DNA from 4 places in the Pantoea sp. UBA4549 genome. Region 3 is predicted to be linked to each of the others. Evidence: predicted binding sites of a transcription regulator. Region 3 holds the regulator's gene; each other region holds the start of a gene.

Region 1 (4,543 bases), on a different contig from region 3:
ACCGAGCTCTACCACTTTATCGGTAAAGATATCGTCTATTTCCACAGCCTGTTCTGGCCAGCCATGCTGGAAGGCAGCGGTTTCCGCAAGCCGACCAATCTGTTTGTACATGGCTATGTCACGGTAAACGGCGCGAAGATGTCAAAATCGCGCGGCACCTTTATCAAAGCCAGCACCTGGCTGCAGCATCTCGATGCCGACAGCCTGCGCTATTACTACGCGGCCAAGCTCTCTTCGCGCATTGATGACATCGACCTGAATCTGGAAGATTTTGTGCAGCGCGTTAACGCTGACATCGTGAACAAAGTGGTTAACCTTGCCTCGCGCAACGCCGGTTTTATCACCAAACGCTTTAACGGTGAACTGGCTGCTGAACTCGCCGATCCGGCGCTTTATCAGACCTTTGTGGCGGCGTCAGAGAAGATTGGCGAAGCGTGGGCGAACCGCGAATATAACCGCGCCATTCGTGAAATCATGACGCTGGCCGATCTGGCAAACCGCTATGTTGATGAGCAGGCGCCGTGGGTAGTGGCGAAACAGGAAGGCCGCGACGCTGACCTGCAGGCGATCTGCTCAATGGGCATCAACCTGTTCCGCGTGCTGATGACCTGGCTGAAGCCGGTACTGCCGTCGCTGAGCGAACGTGCTGAGGCGTTTCTGCAGAGCGAACTGAGCTGGGATGGCATCGCACAGCCGCTGCTGAACCACCGTGTGGCACCGTTCAAAGCGCTCTACGGCCGCATTGAGATGGCAAAAGTGGAAGCGCTGATTGCGGCATCGAAAGAGGATGCAGCCGCGGCCAGCAAACCTGCCGTAAGCGGCCCGCTCGCTGACGCGCCGATTGGCGACACCATCACTATTGATGATTTCGCCAAAGTCGATATGCGCGTGGCGCTGATTGAGCAGGCGGAGCTGGTTGAGGGTTCAGACAAGCTGCTGCGCCTGCAGCTCGATCTCGGCGGTGAGAAGCGTCAGATCTTCTCCGGCATTCGTGCGGCTTACCCCGATCCTTCCGTGCTGGTGGGCAAGATGACCATTATCGTGGCCAATCTGGCGCCGCGTAAGATGCGCTTTGGCGTATCGGAAGGTATGGTGCTCTCAGCCGGCCCGGGCGGCAGCGATCTGTTCGTGCTCTCGGTGGACAGCGGCGCACAGCCAGGCATGCCGGTTAAGTAAGCTCTTTTCTTCGTTTACAGCCCTCTTCTTTCCGGAGAGGGCTGATTTTCTGCTTCTCCTCCCTTCGCGATCGCCTCTGTACGCTGATTCTGCAGCGCCAACAGACCTGCCTCTGTGTGACGTCTGGCACGCTAAGCGCGTAATGCGTATGATGTAAAACAGATGACCGAAGCCGGAGATGTCTGACGTGTTAACTGCCTGCTGGCGCTATCTGCGCGCCTTTATGATTATCTATGCCGCGCTCTATGCCGGTATCGCGCTCGCCGCCCTGCTTCCCTTTACTATTCCCGGCAGTATTATCGGTATGCTGCTGCTGTTTTTACTGCTGGGGCTGCAGATCCTGCCGGTTCGCTGGGTAAAACCCGGCTGCCATCTGCTGATCCGCTATATGGCGCTGCTGTTTGTACCGATAAGCGTTGGCGTCATCAGCTATACCGATGTGCTTTCCGCGCAGTTTGGTCCGATTGTGGTCTCCTGCCTCACCAGTACGCTGATGGTGCTGGTGGTGGTGGGTTTTAGCGCTGAACGCCTGCAGCGCCCGAAACAGGAGCAGCCGCATGAGTGAAGTCTGGTGGTCCCTGCCGCTGACGCTGGCTGCTTATTTTGTGGCGCGCCGGCTGGCGGCAAAGCTTAAAATCTCGCTGATTAACCCGCTGCTGGTAGCCATGGCCATCATTATTCCGGTGCTGCTGCTGACGCATACCCCCTATACGCGCTATTTTGCCGGCAGCGCACTGCTGAATCAGCTGCTGCAGCCAGCGGTCGTGGCGCTGGCGCTGCCGCTTTATGAGCAGATGCATCAGATCCGTGCACGCTGGAAAACCATCATCAGCGTCTGCTTTATTGGCAGCCTGACCGCCATGGTATCCGGCACTGCGATGGCGCTGTGGCTGGGCGCCACCCCGGAGATCGCTGCGACGCTCTTACCCAAGTCAGTCACCACCCCGATTGCGATGGCGGTCTCTGCCTCGCTGCACGGTATTCCGGCCATCAGCGCTATCTGCGTGCTGATCGCAGGCGTATTTGGTGCCGTTTTCGGGCACATGCTGCTGAACCTGCTGCGCATTCGCAGCAAAGCATCGCGCGGCCTGGCGATTGGCAACGCGTCACACGCGCTGGGCACGGCGCGCGCGGCGGAAATCGACTATCAGGAAGGGGCGTTCAGTTCACTGGCGCTGGTGATCTGCGGCATCATTACCTCGTTACTGGCACCGTTTATCTTTCCGCTGCTGCTGGCGTGGTTTGGCTGAAAGTTTGCGAGAGATCTCGCAAAGTTGAAACAACTCAATCAGCTTGCATTGTCATAGCGACATGGATCACATATAACTCAGCAGGCGGCGCCCCGCCGCTGATGAGTTAATGAGGCCTGACACCATGCACCCACGATTCTCTTCCGCTTTCTCCGACCTGCCGACTGCTCTGCAGCAGGCGCTGCAGCCGCTGCTGGACGCGCCCGATTTTCACGGCGTGCTCCGCCCTGATGAGTTGATACAGCTGCAGCAGGTGACCGGACTGGAAGAGGATGCACTGGCGCTGGCGCTCCTGCCGCTCGCCGCCTGCTGTGCGGTTGCGCCGCTCTCCCGCTTTAACGTTGGCGCTATCGCGCGTGGCGTCAGCGGCCACTGGTATTTTGGGGCGAATATGGAGTTTCGCGGCGCCACGATGCAGCAGACGGTGCACGCTGAGCAGAGCGCGATTACCCACGCCTGGCTGCGCGGTGAAACGGCGCTGGCGGCCATCACCGTAAACTACACGCCGTGTGGCCACTGCCGTCAGTTTATGAATGAGCTGAACAGCGGTACGGCAATCCGTATCAGCCTGCCGGGACGCGAAGTGAGCACGCTGGCGCACTACCTGCCCGATGCGTTTGGTCCTGCTGACCTTCATATTGCAGAGCGGCTGATGACGCCGGTTGACCATGCCTTTGCCCCGGCCGGCGATGCGCTGCAGCAGGCGGCCATCAGTGCCGCCAGTCAGAGCCACGCCCCTTACAGCTACAGCTATAGCGGTGTGGCACTGGAGAGCCGCAGCGGCGCAATCTATAGCGGCCGCTATGCGGAAAATGCCGCGTTTAATCCCAGCCTGCCCCCGCTGCAGGCCGCGCTGATCCTGATGAATATGCATCATGAACCGCTGGAGACCATCTGCCGCGCGGCGCTGGCTGAGTCCGCGCAGGGTGCGCTGACGCAGGCGGATGCGACGCGCGCGACGCTCGCCGCGCTTGGCTGCCACGCGCTGACGATTACTTTAGTTTCAAAAACATCCGTTTAGTGATCCTTTTACCGCTTTTGTGACCTGCTGTTAACAAAAGCTGTACATCTGCCGGAATTTTCATAGGATCGGGCGCCAGACCTTTACACTAATCAGATCTGGCGTGAGCTTTTCGTCGCGATACGTCAGCAAACACTGCAACCGGAGCAAACATTGCATGGAACTCGAGTACGAAAGTAAACGTCCGCTCTATATCCCTTATGCGGGTCCGATTCTGCTGGAATTTCCGCTGCTGAATAAAGGCAGCGCTTTCTCACTGGAAGAACGTAACGAATTCAATCTGAATGGTCTGCTGCCGGATGCGGTTGAGACCATTGAAGAGCAGGCGGAACGCGCCTGGCGTCAGTTTCTGGATTTCAAAAACAATAACGACAAGCACGTCTATCTGCGCAATATCCAGGACACCAATGAAACCCTGTTCTACCGCCTGCTGGATAATCATCTGGAAGAGATGATGCCGATTATTTATACCCCGACCGTGGGTGCAGCGTGTGAGCATTTCTCTGAGATCTACCGTCGCGCGCGCGGCGTGTTTATCTCTTACAACAATCGCGATCGCATTGAAGACATGCTGCAGAACGCTACCAAGCAGAATGTGAAGGTCATTGTGGTAACGGATGGCGAGCGTATTCTTGGTCTTGGTGACCTCGGTATCGGCGGCATGGGTATTCCGATTGGCAAGCTGTCGCTCTATACCGCCTGCGGCGGCATCAGTCCGGCCTACACCCTGCCGGTGGTGCTGGATGTCGGCACGAATAACCCGCAGCTGCTCAACGATCCGCTCTATATGGGCTGGCGTCATCCGCGCATTACCGGCGAAGAGTATGAGTCGTTTGTGAATGAATTTATTCAGGCGGTGAAACGCCGCTGGCCAAACGTCCTGCTGCAGTTTGAAGATTTTGCACAGAAGAACGCCATGCCGCTGCTGCAGCGCTATCGCGATGAAATCTGCTGCTTCAACGATGATATTCAGGGCACCGCAGCCGTTACCGTAGGCACACTGATTGCCGCCAGCCGCGCTGCAGGCAGCCGCCTGTGCGAGCAGAAAGTGGTCTTCCTCGGCGCCGGTTCTGCAGGCTGCGGTATTGCTGAACAG
Region 2 (4,543 bases), on a different contig from region 3:
AAGTGCTCGCCGGTGGCCTGACGTACCGCCTGCGTCACTTCACGGGCGAAGCGCTGCCGCCGCAGCACATCGCCTCCCCAGCCGTCAGTGCGCTGGTTGGTCTGCGCCGTCAGAAACTGATTAATCAGATAGCCTTCGGAGCCCATGATCTCTACGCCATCATATCCTGCCTGCTGCGCCAGACGCGCGCAGCGGGCAAAATCAGCAATAGTCTGTCTAATTTCTGCTTCGCTCAGCGCATGCGGAGTAAAAGGATTTATGGGAGCCTGGAGTGCGGAAGGGCCTACCAGCGACCGCTGATAGCTATAGCGTCCGGCATGCAGGATCTGCAGCGCAATTTTCCCGCCCTGCGCATGGACCGCGGTGGTGATCTGACGATGCCAGTCGCACTGGTTTTCCCGGGTCAGCATTGCGCCACCCTGTGTCACCACACCCTGCGCATTCGGCGCGACGCCACCGGTCACTATCAGCGCCACCCCTTCGCGTGCGCGCTCGGCATAGAAAGCAGCCAGTCGTGCAGCGCCGTCGGGATGCTCCTCCAGCCCGGTATGCATCGAGCCCATCAGAAAACGATTTTTTAACCGGGTAAATCCCAGATCGAGAGGCGTGAATAAGCAGGGATAGTGCTCGATCATAATCAGGCGCTCAAAAGTGGTCGGATGAGTTAACTCTAACGGTAATCGCGCATGATGGAAGAGAGCAACACTCAGCGTGTGAGTGACGTCAAAAAAAGCAGGGCGGCAGGTTACGCACGAGGTTTCAGCTTGCCTTCGTTACGCACGGGAAGGACCGGCACGCCCTGAATGGGTCAGAGTACAGGGCTAATGACTTAGCACTTTTTTTAAGGTCAGCATGGATTCCTTTTTCTGAAAAGCCCGGATAATAACTACACAGCGGCAAGAAATGTTTATCGCAACGGGGCGGGTTTTTAAACATTATAGTGGGAAAGTAATCTGGAAATAAGCCTTCAAATAGCGCCAGGAAGAGAATTTATCATTTTAATCGCTATTTTAATGTTATTAATAATGCCTGTTAATCCCGGAGTGTAGCTGAATGGCCTTATCTGGTGAGTGTTATATTTATTGCATGCCGGGCCGGAAAGATAGCAGCAGTTATCAGCAGAAGTGCGTCATTTCCCAGGTGATTTCACTCTCTCTTTTATTTGTGAAGTGGATGATTTTATATTTTAATAATTTTTTATTTTCCAGCTTTATATAATTACCTGAATAATCACATTGTGAAGAAGGTTTTCCTGCTATTACCAATGAGTTAACTGAAAAGGTTAAACGATATAACCTTTTACCTGTAATGTGCTTTTTAGAGGAGAGGCAGATTGGATTCAAACACTCAGCCAGTCCGTGTTGCTGTTCTCGACGGTCACCCTATGATCCGTCTGGTTTTTGAGCTGTGTCTGAAAAACCATCCCGATATTCAGCTTGTTGCCGCCTGGTCGTCCGGCAGTGAGCTTTTCAGTGCGTTAAATACGCACAGGATCGATGTTCTGATCCTGGATTTTCTGCTGGGTGAACGCGAAGTTGATGGCCTGACGTTAATAAAGCAAATACGTAACCACTATCCGACGCAAAAAATGCTGGTTTTAACCTCTGCAGAAAGCCCGGCAGTTGCCAGGATGGCGCTCCGGGCCGGCGTAAACGGTTTTATCGGAAAAAGTCATCCCTTTGAAGAGGTGCTGGCGGCGGTCAGAGTCGTTGCTGAGAATAACCTGTTTTTAGCCGCACACCTTGCTGAAGAAATTCAGACGCTTTATGCCATTTCCGAAAAAATAGCGGATGAGCATTTTTGTATCGGCTGCACACCAGCGCTTCACGAAAAAATAAGGTTATTAAGCCCGCGTGAAGCGGAGGTAATTCGCTGCTTTCTTGATGGTATGAGCGTTTCACAAATTGCGGCCAAGTTCAGGCGGAGCCGGAAAACGGTGAGCGGGCAGAAGCAGTCGGCGCTAAAAAAGCTTGGCGTCCGTTCTGATTCAGAATTATTTAAATATAGCCGGGAGTTGCTGTCAGCCCGGTAATCAGGCAGAACGACCGGGCCCGGTTGCAGTAACCTGACAGCCAGTTCACGTTCCCGGTAACATCTTTTCTGTAACATTGTTCTGAGTGATGTTCATCACAGTTTTATACCGTTTAACCCGTTTTTATAGTCATCACATAAACAGACTCACGGGAAAAACATGAACATCGAAACACAATCCTGCGTCATCAGCGGCAAACAGCAGGTCAGTGTCGCGCAGCAGCACGTGCAGTGGGATGGCTCCGGCACGCTGGTGCGCATTACGCGCGGCGGAATCTGTGGCTCCGATCTGCATTACTATCAGGAAGGAAAGGTCGGCAGCTTTGCGCTGCAAATGCCTATGATACTCGGGCATGAAGTAATTGGTTATGTCATAGAAAGCGACGATCCCCGCCTGCAGCCACAGCAAAAAGTGGCTATCAATCCGGCGAAACCCTGCGGTGAATGCAAATATTGTCAGCGGCAGCAGGAGAATCAGTGTACCGCAATGCGTTTTTTTGGCAGCGCAATGTATGTCCCGCACGTTGATGGCGGATTTACCCGGCACAAAGTTGTGGCGAGCAGCCAGTGCGTGCCTTTTCCAGCGGATGCCGATGAAACGGTAATGGTGTTTGCTGAGCCGCTGGCAGTCTGCATTCACGCCACGCATCAGGCTGGCGATCTTGCCGGCAAACGTATCTTTATCTCCGGCACCGGGCCGATTGGCTGTCTGATTGCCGCCGCCGCACAGGCGCGTGGTGCTGCAGAGATTATCTGCAGTGATATCAGTGAGCGTTCGCTGGATATGGCGCAGCAAATGGGTGCTACGCAGGTGGTTAACGCTGCAAGCGGCGATTTCACTGCCTGGATGGCAGATAAGGGCTACTTCGATGTGGCGTTTGAAGCGTCCGGTCATCCGGCGTCACTGCAGCGCTGCCTGGAGGTCGTGTGTGCCAAAGGCACGGTAGTGCAGGTAGGGATGGGAGGCGCTTTTCCTGATTTCCCTCTGATGATGCTGATTGCCAAAGAGATAACCCTGACAGGCTCGTTCCGTTTTACACATGAATTCAATACGGCGGTTGAGTGGCTGGCGCAGGGCGTTATCAATCCGCTGCCGCTCTATAGCGGTGAGTACCCGCTTCAGGATATCGATGCGGCGCTGCAGTTTGCCAGCGATAAAACCCGCGCGGCAAAAGTCCAGCTGACTTTTTAGGGAGATAACATGAGCGCACTCTTTTCTCTGACCGGCAAGCGCGTACTGCTGACCGGTTCAGCACGCGGTATCGGGTTTCTGCTGGCGCAGGGCCTGGGTGAAGCCGGGGCCGAAGTGATTATCAACGCGACCACAGCTGAAGGCGCAGAGCGCGCCGCCGGCGCGCTGCGTGAGCAGGGGATCGCTGCCCGGGCCAAAGCGTTTGACGTAACAGATTCCGGTGCGGTGCATCAGGCGATCGATGAAATTGAAGCGCAGTGGGGCGCCATCGATATCCTGGTGAACAACGCCGGGATCCAGCGGCGGCGGCCTTTTCTGGAGTTTCCGGAGCAGGACTGGCACGACGTGATTGCGGTAAACCAGACCGCGGTGTTTTTCGTCTCGCAAAAAGTGGCACAGCAGATGGTGACGCGCCAGCGCGGCAAAATTATCAATATCGGCTCGATGCAGAGTGAGCTGGGCCGCGACACGATCACCCCTTACGCAGCCTCCAAAGGTGCGGTCACCATGCTGACGCGGGGGATGTGCGTAGAACTGGCACGCTACAATATTCAGGTTAATGCGATTGCGCCAGGCTACTTTGTGACCGAGATGACGCAGCCGCTGGCTGACGATCCCGCGTTTACCGGCTGGCTGACTAAGCGTACGCCTGCTGCGCGCTGGGGTAAGCCGGAAGAGCTGATTGGTGCCGCCATTTTTCTGGCATCTTCTGCTTCAGATTTTGTTAATGGCCATCTGCTATTTGTTGATGGCGGTATGCGCGTAGCCGTGTAATGCGTGGTGCGTAGCCGGATAGTCTGTCTGGCTGCGCCGGCATACGGCTGACTTTTCTCTCTTTACCGGACTAATAAAAATGCCAATTACGATAATTGTGCTGGGCGTGATCCTGCTGTTGGTACTGATGATTGTTTTCAAAGTGAATGGGTTTATCGCGCTGGTGTTCGTCTCAGCGGTGGTCGGTATTGCTGAAGGTATGACGCCGCTTAATGTGATGGCGTCGATACAGAAAGGCATCGGATCAACGCTGGGCAGTCTGGCGATGATCCTGGGGTTTGGTGCCATGCTCGGACGACTGGTCTCTGATACCGGTGCCGCACAGCGGGTCGCTACTACGCTGATTGCGGCCTTTGGTAAACAGCGGTTGCAGTGGGCGCTGGTAGTGACAGGGCTGATCGTCGGCCTGGCAATGTTTTATGAAGTGGGGTTTGTGCTGCTGTTGCCGCTGGTGTTTACCGTGGTCGCCGCCGCCAGACTGCCGCTGCTGTACGTCGGCGTGCCGATGGTGGCCGCACTCTCAGTCACCCACTGTTTTCTGCCCCC
Region 3 (4,543 bases):
AGAGTCGCGTAAATATCTGCACACCTATGACGAAGCGGTGCCGTGGAATCAGGTACCGGGCACGTTTACCCCCTGGCAGCCGCTGCCGGAAAACACCGACGTGCTGTTTTATGAGGGCCTGCACGGCGGGGTGGTCACACAGCAGCATAACGTGGCAGAGCATGTTGACCTGCTGGTTGGCGTGGTGCCCATCGTTAACCTTGAGTGGATCCAGAAACTGGTGCGCGATACCAGCGAACGGGGCCACTCGCGCGAAGCGGTAATGGATTCCGTGGTACGGTCGATGGAAGATTACATCAATTACATTACGCCGCAGTTTTCCCGCACGCACCTTAACTTTCAGCGCGTACCGACCGTTGATACCTCCAATCCGTTCGCCGCCCGCGAGATCCCCTCACTGGATGAGAGTTTTGTGGTGATCCATTTTCGCGGCCTGGAAGGCATCGCTTTCCCCTATCTGCTGGCGATGATTCAGGGATCGTTTATTTCGCATATGAATACGCTGGTGGTACCGGGCGGCAAGATGGGGCTGGCGATGGAGCTGATTATGATGCCGCTGGTGCAGCGGCTCATCGAAGGCAAGCGGATTGAATAGGGTCAGTGCCTGCCAGTCGGCGTAACATCGGTCGCCATGAATGGCGACCCTGCATAGCCTGTTTCACGGGTACAGAGGGACGTGCAGCGGCGCCTGTTACAGCTCAACCACCTCGTGGCTATGGGTGATCTCCACGCCTTTGCCGAGCATGATCGCCACCGAGCAATATTTTTCTGCCGACAGGTCAACCGCTCGCGCTACCGCTTTCTCGCTCAGCGCTTTTCCACTGACGATAAAATGCAGGTTAATCTGTGTAAAAATACGTGGCGCTTCTTCACGCCGTTCTGAGGTGAGTTTGACCTCACAGTCAGCCACATCATTGCGCCCTTTTTGCAGGATCGACACCACATCAATCGCGCTGCAGCCACCGGCCGCCATCAGTACCATCTCCATCGGGCTTGGCGCTTTATCGCCTGAATTCCCGTCCATTAATAACTGATGTCCCGATGAGGATTCTCCGAGAAAGGTCAGCCCTTCCACCCATTTTACACGTGCCTGCATTATTCTTTCTCCTGAAGCGGCGTTTTGCGCCAGAGTACGCGTTCATCCGGCAAACAGCAATCGCCCGCCTGCTGAAGCGAGACAACACAAGACAGCCTGCAAAAGCTGTGCTACAAACAGAGCTGAAAATTTCTTCGTCGTGGCTGATGAAGACGGGCAGAATCAAAAGCAGAGCTTACACATCCGCCCGGATAATTTTTATTAACAGGACGCGCTGGACGATTTCATCGCCTGACAGGGAATGAATGCCCCTGTATTTTGGGCACGATTACAATAGAGGATAATAGCGAATGGTTCTCGGCAAACCGCAAACAGACCCTACACTCGAATGGTTCCTGTCCCATTGCCATATTCACAAATATCCATCCAAAAGCACGCTGATTCATCAGGGTGAAAAAGCAGAAACGCTCTACTACATCGTTAAAGGTTCCGTTGCGGTACTGATTAAAGATGAAGAAGGCAAAGAGATGATCCTCTCCTATCTCAATCAGGGAGATTTCATCGGCGAACTCGGCCTGTTTGAAGAGGGCCAGGAGCGCAGTGCCTGGGTGCGTGCGAAAACAGCCTGCGAAGTTGCTGAAATTTCATACAAAAAATTTCGTCAGCTGATTCAGGTTAACCCGGATATTTTGATGCGCCTGTCGGCGCAGATGGCACGTCGCCTGCAGGTGACATCAGAAAAAGTGGGTAACCTGGCCTTCCTGGACGTTACCGGCCGCATTGCACAGACGCTGCTTAATCTGGCTAAACAGCCGGATGCCATGACGCATCCTGACGGTATGCAAATTAAAATCACCCGTCAGGAGATTGGTCAGATCGTGGGTTGCTCACGGGAAACCGTTGGCCGCATCCTGAAAATGCTGGAAGATCAGAATCTGATCTCCGCACACGGTAAAACCATCGTCGTCTACGGCACCCGCTAAGCTGTTTCACCCCCACGGCGTGATGGCACCATCACGCCGTTTCTGTTTGCGATAAGCTGATGTGGCGCCGAATCATCTACCATCCCGAAGTCAACTACGCTCTGCGTCAGACGCTGGTGCTGTGCCTGCCTGTCGCGCTGGGATGGCTGTGTGGCGATCTGCAAAAAGGCCTGCTGTTCTCGCTGGTGCCCGCCTGCTGCAATATTGCCGGCCTTGATACGCCGCATAAACGTTTTTTCAAACGTCTGATCGTGGGCGGTACGCTTTTCGCCACCGGCAGTTTCCTGATCCAGTATCTCACTGACGCCGCGATCCCGCTGCCGCTTATTATGCTGGTGCTGCCGCTGCTTATTGGCGTGACGGGCGAAATCAGCCCGCTGCACGGACGTCTGCTGCCCGGCACGCTGATTGCCGCTATTTTTACGCTGAGTCTGGCAGGACGCATGCCGATCTGGGTGCCGCCGCTGCTCTATATTGGCGGCACGTTCTGGTATGGCCTGTTTAACTGGTTCTGGTACTGGCTGTGGAAAGAGCAGCCGATGCGTGAAACGCTGAGCCTGCTCTATCGTGAACTGGCGGATTACTGCGATGCCAAATATACCCTGCTGACGCAGCTGACCGATCCGGAGAAAGCGCTGCCACCGCTGCTGGCGCGTCAGCAGAAAGCAGTTGATCTGATCACCACCTGCTATCAGCAGATGCATATGCTCTCTGCCAGTCGCGACAACAGCCATAAGCGGCTGACGCGTGCTTTCCAGGTGGCACTCGATCTGCAGGAGCACATCGCTGTCAGCCTGCACCAGCCGGAGAAAGTGCAGAAGCTGGTCGAGCAGAGTCATGCCGAAGCCGTTATCCGCTGGAATGCAAAAACCATTTCGGCACAGCTCAGGCTGCTGGCGGATGCCATCCTCTATCATCAGTTGCCCGCCCGCTTTCAGATGGAAAAGCCGCTCAGCGCGCTGGAAAAGATAGCGCGGCAGCATCCGGATAATCCGGTTGGTCACTTCTGTCTTTATCATTTCAGCCGTATCGCCCGCGTGCTGCGCACTCAGAAACCGCTTTATACGCGCGACCTGATGGCCGATCGCCAGCGGCGTCTGCCGCTGCTGCCCGCCCTGCGCAGCTATCTGTCGTTCAGGTCCGGCGCCCTGCGCAGCGCAGCCCGCTTTGCCGTTATGCTGATGTTCGGCAGCTTTATTGCGCTGTTTTTCAATATTCCCAAGCCCTACTGGATCCTGATGACCATTATGTTTGTCAGTCAGAACGGCTACAGCGCTACGCGCGTGCGCATTCAGCACCGGGCGCTCGGGACCTTTGCCGGACTCCTGATTGCCGCCGCCTCGCTGCGTTTCGCCGTACCGGAGTCGATCGCGCTGCTGTTTATGCTGGCCATCACGCTGGCCAGTTATCTGGTGACGCGCAAATATTATGGCTGGTCGATGATTGGCTTTACCGTGACGGCGGTGTATTCACTGCAGCTGCTGTCGCTGAACGGTGCTCAGTTTCTGCTGCCGCGCATGATGGATACGCTGATGGGATGTCTGATTGCATTCGCCGGTATGATCTGGCTATGGCCGCAGTGGCAGAGCGGTTTGCTGCGGCAGAATGCGCACGATGCGCTGGAGGCCTATCAGGAGGCGCTGCGCATGCTGCTGGGGCCGGAACACTCGCCGGAAAAGCTGGCTTATCAGCGGGTAAAGGTGAATCAGGCACATAACGCGCTGTTCAATGCGCTGAATCAGGCGACCAGCGAACCCGGTTTCAACGCGCAGTATCTGAAGGATATGCGACTCTGGGTAACGCACAGTCAGTTCATCGTGGAGCATATCAACGCCATGACCATCCTGGCGCGTGAGCACACCATGCTGACGCCGGCGCTGGCAGAGCGCTATCTGCAGTCGTGCGAAATTGCGCTGCAGCGCTGCCAGCAGCGGCTGACTTACGACGGACCGGGCAGTGAGAACAATGTGATGGAGGCGCCGGAAAACCTGCATGAAGGGCCGGTGACCATTGTCGAGCAGCATGTTAAACGCATTTTGCAGCATCTCAGCGTCATGCACACCATCTCATCTCTGGCGTGGAGCCAGCGGCCGCATCATGGCCGCTGGCTGCGGGCTATCCGTCCGAAAGGATAGTCAGGCCGCGAGAACCTTGCGCAGTGCGGCAGCAAACCGCGTCATACCGGCATCAATCTCCTCCGGTGCGATGACCAGCGAGGGCACAAAGCGGATCACATCGCTGCCGGCGGTCAGGATCATCACGCCTTCTGCCGCCGCCGCATTGAGAATATCGCGGGCTTTACTGGCATGTTCCGGTTTCAGTACCGCGCCCATCAGCAGACCCTTTCCGCGAATTTCGCTAAAGAGGCCCAGCTCACGATCCAGCGCCGTCAGCGCGTCAGTAAACTGTTGCCGCCGGGCTTCCACGCCGGCAAGCACCGCTGGCGTGTTAATGATATCCAGCGCGGTTTCTGCAATCGCACAGGCGAGCGGGTTACCGCCATAGGTGGTACCATGTACGCCAG
Region 4 (4,543 bases), on a different contig from region 3:
GTCGGTCAGCACCACTATATTGCGCGTAAAGCAGGCGTTATGTGCGCCGCCAATGTTAAGCAGCATACTGTCGTACCCGGCAACCGGGATCACCTGCATGTCGGTGATGACAGGCGTACTTTGCGTACTCATTTCGGCTCCTTATACGGTTTCAGCTCAACGCGTTTAATGTCACCGGTGATAAACAGGAAGCTAAAGGCGGCGACAAAAGCGTGGATCCCGACATACACCAGCGCCCCCTCAAACGATCCGCTGGTGGCGATGATGTAACCAATCGCGATAGGCGTGACGATACCGGAGAAGTTGCCGAACATATTGAACAGACCACCGCTCAGGCCACTGATCTCTTTCGGTGCGGTATCAGCCATCACCGCCCAGCCCAGCGCACCAATGCCTTTTCCGAAGAATGCCAGCGCCATGAACAGCACCACCACCCATTCCGTTTCGGTGTAGTTACACATCACCATGCTGATAGAGAGCAGCATGCCGATAACGATTGGCGTTTTGCGGGCAATATTGAGTGAGCCGGTTTTACGCATCAGGTAGTCGGAAATAACCCCGCCCAGCACGCCGCCGAGGAAGCCGCAAATTGCCGGAACGGAGGCAATAAAGCCCGCTTTCAGAATCGACATACCGCGCGCCTGCACCAGATAAACCGGGAACCAGGTAATAAAGAAGTAGGTCAGCGCGTTGACACAATACTGGCCAAGATAGATGCCCCACATCATGCGGGTAGAGAGCAGCTGTTTGATCTGATCCCACTTCTCACCGCGGCTGACTTTGCGATCGGCTTTTTTCGCATCCATATTGATCAGCGCGCCGCCCTGCTCCATGTACTCCAGCTCCGCCTTGTTCACGCCGGGGTGGTTGTTGGGATCGTGCATCACTTTCAGCCAGATAAAGCTCAGGATGATGCCGAGGCCGCCCATAAACCAGAACACATGCGCCCAGCCGACTTCAGAAACCAGCCAGCCCATGATGGGCGCGAAGATCACCGTGGCGAAGTATTGTGCCGAGTTAAAAATGGCGACAGCGGTTCCGCGCTCCTGCGCCGGGAACCAGGCCGCAACAATGCGGCTATTGCCGGGGAATGAAGGTGCTTCAGCCAGACCCACCATAAAGCGCAGCAGGAACAGCGAAATCACAATGCCAAAGCCGCTGAACAGATCGACAAAGCCCTGCAGAAGGGTAAACAGCGACCAGAGGAAAATACTCCAGAAGTAGACGCGCTTGGATCCGAAGCGATCCAGCAGCCATCCGCCCGGGATCTGGCCGATCACATAGGCCCAGGAGAAGGCGGAAAAGATATAGCCCAGTCCGACAGAGTCGAGCCCGATATCTTTGGACATTGCCGAACCGGCAATGGAAATGGTGGCGCGGTCGCCGTAGTTGAATGAGGTGACAATAAATAACATCACCACGATCCAGTAGCGGGCATTGGTACGTTTCTGCACCGCCTCTGCCGTCTGGCTGTAACTATTCATGATGCACTCCTGAAATATAGCGAACGCTACATTCACTCTGACTGCATACACATCGCGTTGGGTATCAGAATGATGTCGGGTTAAACACGGCGATTGTTGTTATGGCGAACGTTGATGCGTCGTGACAGGTAACCAAACCTTTGAGAACGGAAATCAGTATAAAAACAGCCCGCCGCTGAAACACTGGAAGAAAGCCCGACAATTCAGCTGAAACAAAAAAGATTTTGTGGCATATGCACATCCTGCTGCGTGATGGCTCACGAAATGCGGATGACAGCGCCATAAATGTACAAAAAACAGTCATCCGGAGAGCGCTTTGTGAGCACCTTCACTTGCTTTTGGTTAAAACCACCAAAGCGGGCAAAGAAACGGGCTAAAAGCCGGACAGTTGCACAATGCGCTGGCGGGCGTGTGCTGCTTATACTGGAGCTGGCTGACTTTGATGACGTGACCAGAACCTCTATTTATCGCCCTGCAATGTACAGTGCGACTACCCGGAAGGTGAGCAATGAACCGACCCGTTACAGAAAAACCACTCTATATAAAAGTCCATGAAGCGGATAACGTTGCGATTGTCGTCAACGACCAGGGCCTGCCCGCGGGTACACGTTTTGCAGACGGGCTGCAGCTGACGGAACATGTGCCCCAGGGGCATAAAGTTGCGCTGGACGATATTGCGCAGCATGCACCGATTCTGCGCTATGGCGAAGTGATCGGCACGGCGCTGCGCCCCATCATGCGCGGCAGCTGGATAGATGAGTCGCTGGTGGCGCTGCCCGAGGCACCGCCGCTCAGCAGCCTGCCGCTGGCAACTAACGTCCCGCCCGTGCTGCCGCCGCTGGAAGGCTATACCTTTGATGGCTATCGTAATGCAGACGGCAGTGTGGGAACCCGCAATCTGCTTGGCATTACCACCAGCGTCCACTGTGTGGCGGGCGTCGTGGATTATGTTGTGCAGCTTATTGAACGCGATCTGCTGCCGCGTTACCCCAACGTTGATGGCGTGGTTGCGCTGAATCATCTGTATGGCTGCGGCGTAGCGATTAACGCGCCGGCTGCCGTCGTGCCGATCCGTACCATTCATAACCTTGCGCTGAATCCCAATTTCGGCGGCGAAGTGATGATTGTCAGTCTCGGCTGCGAAAAGCTCCAGCCGGAGCGGCTGCTGACCGGTACGCCTGATGTACAGGCGATCTCGCTGGATGATAACGATATCGTGCGCCTGCAGGATGAGCGTCACGTCGGCTTTGGCGCCATGGTGGATGAAATTCTGCAGGTTGCCGAACGGCATCTGAAAAAGCTTAACCTGCGCCGGCGAGAGCCCTGCCCGGCGTCTGAGCTGGTGGTGGGCACCCAGTGCGGCGGCAGCGACGCGTTTTCCGGCGTAACGGCCAACCCGGCGGTGGGATTCGCCTCCGATCTGCTGGTACGCTGCGGCGCCACGGTTATGTTTTCTGAAGTAACTGAAGTACGCGACGCAATCCATCTGCTGACGCCGCGCGTGGTCAATGAAGCGGTGGGCAAACGCCTGCTGGAAGAGATGGCGTGGTATGACGACTATCTGCATCAGGGACAGACCGATCGCAGCGCCAATCCTTCACCGGGCAACAAAAAAGGCGGACTGGCAAACGTGGTGGAAAAAGCGCTGGGATCGATTGCAAAATCGGGCCGCAGCCCGATTGCTGAAGTCCTGTCGCCAGGACAGCGCCCTACGCAGCGCGGGCTGATTTACGCGGCCACACCTGCCAGCGACTTCGTCTGCGGTACGCAACAGATGGCTTCCGGCATTACGCTGCAGGTGTTTACGACCGGACGCGGCACGCCTTATGGTCTTGCGGCGATCCCGGTGATCAAGATGGCGACGCGCAGCGCGCTGGCCCGGCGCTGGCACGATTTAATGGATATCAACGCCGGCACTATTGCCACCGGTGAAGAGAGCATTGAGCAGGTGGGCTGGCGTCTGTTTGAGCTGATTCTGGAGATCGCCAGCGGTCGTCAGCAGACCTGGTCCGATCGCTGGGGGATCCGCAACCAGCTGGCAGTGTTTAATCCGGCACCGGTGACGTAATAGCGCTACAGCCGTGAATACCGGGCCGCCATACAGGGCGGCCCTGCTCACTACAGCAGCTTACCCCAGCTCTCCACCCACGGCGTCGTCACGCTTTCAGGCTCCGGATGCTCAATGGCATCTACCATCAGCACGTCACCGATACGCTGCGCCTGCTGCGCCTGGAGCGTGGCATCAAAGGTTTTTCCTGCGCCGCAGAAGTGCTGATAGCTGCTGTCACCCAGCGCAATCACACCGTAGCGCAGCGCTGGCTGGTAGCCGAGATCATCATGGATTTGTGCATGGAGACGGGCAATATTATCCGGCAGATCGCCCTGCCCCGTTGTTGAGGTTACAATCAGGACGACCTCGCTGCTGTACGCCTGCCACTCCGCCAGCGTCGGGTCCTCGAATACCGCTACCTCATGCCCCTGCGCCTGCAGCACCGGCTGCGCCTCTTCGGCGACCAGCAGTGCATTGCCGTAAACCGTGCCTGTGAAAATGCCAATCTTTGCCATCTTGCTGCTCCTTTACGCTGTTGGCTTATCCTGAACTGCCTCAGCGTCAAACTCAACCCTGGGAACCTCCGGTAACCGATCCTGCCAGCCGAACTGCTGCAGCATCTGCTGCCATATCGGATCCAGCCCGGCACGGATCACCAGCGGCTCTCCGGTAAAAGGATGCGTCAGCGACAGGGCGCTGGCGTGCAGCATTAAACGATCAAGCCCAAAATGCGCGGCCGCGCCACGATTTTGTCGCAGATCGCCATGGGCGCTGTCGCCAATAATCGGGTGGCGCAGATGCGCCATATGACGGCGCAGCTGATGCTTGCGCCCGGTGCGCGGCGACATCTCCACCAGAGTGTAACGGGCACTGCTGTATTTACCGATTGCCACCGGCATTTCTGTCTGCGCCAGCGCCTGATAATGCGTGACCGCGGGCTGTGGTGCGCGCGGTTCAGCAGAAAATTTATCCGCGATCTTATCCAGCTCTTCCAGCAGCGGATAATCCA

The links. The regulator CRP, encoded in region 3, controls carbon source genes, mostly activating them, when cyclic AMP is high. The targets are predictions, from matches to a motif close to ATGTGANNNNNNTCACAT.
Region 1: a site for CRP is predicted at 2,481-2,498, ahead of cdd (cytidine deaminase). Genes of this name have one in related genera too.
Region 2: a site for CRP is predicted at 2,116-2,133, ahead of idnD (L-idonate 5-dehydrogenase). Genes of this name have one in related genera too.
Region 4: a site for CRP is predicted at 1,801-1,818, ahead of garD (galactarate dehydratase). Genes of this name have one in related genera too.

What each region holds. Positions count from the first base shown of each region.
Region 1 covers NZ_DGLH01000015.1:212,871-217,413, reverse strand. The annotation lists gene metG (methionine--tRNA ligase) at 1-1,176, shown strand, start outside; gene B3041_RS15050 (CidA/LrgA family protein) at 1,355-1,741, shown strand; gene B3041_RS15045 (CidB/LrgB family autolysis modulator) at 1,734-2,426, shown strand; gene cdd (cytidine deaminase) at 2,551-3,447, shown strand; gene B3041_RS15035 (NAD-dependent malic enzyme) at 3,605-4,543, shown strand, end outside.
Region 2 covers NZ_DGLH01000018.1:122,020-126,562, reverse strand. The annotation lists gene B3041_RS16320 (NADPH-dependent 2,4-dienoyl-CoA reductase) at 1-635, opposite strand, end outside; gene B3041_RS16315 (response regulator transcription factor) at 1,334-2,032, shown strand; gene idnD (L-idonate 5-dehydrogenase) at 2,192-3,223, shown strand; gene idnO (gluconate 5-dehydrogenase) at 3,233-3,997, shown strand; gene B3041_RS16300 (gluconate:H+ symporter) at 4,077-4,543, shown strand, end outside.
Region 3 covers NZ_DGLH01000012.1:122,851-127,393, reverse strand. The annotation lists gene B3041_RS12415 (phosphoribulokinase) at 1-595, shown strand, start outside; gene B3041_RS12410 (OsmC family protein) at 692-1,096, opposite strand; gene crp (cAMP-activated global transcriptional regulator CRP) at 1,387-2,019, shown strand; gene B3041_RS12400 (YccS/YhfK family putative transporter) at 2,079-4,154, shown strand; gene argD (bifunctional acetylornithine/succinyldiaminopimelate transaminase) at 4,155-4,543, opposite strand, start outside.
Region 4 covers NZ_DGLH01000004.1:15,301-19,843, forward strand. The annotation lists gene B3041_RS01055 (enolase C-terminal domain-like protein) at 1-132, opposite strand, end outside; gene B3041_RS01060 (MFS transporter) at 129-1,484, opposite strand; gene garD (galactarate dehydratase) at 1,993-3,552, shown strand; gene B3041_RS01070 (flavodoxin) at 3,603-4,049, opposite strand; gene truC (tRNA pseudouridine(65) synthase TruC) at 4,062-4,543, opposite strand, start outside.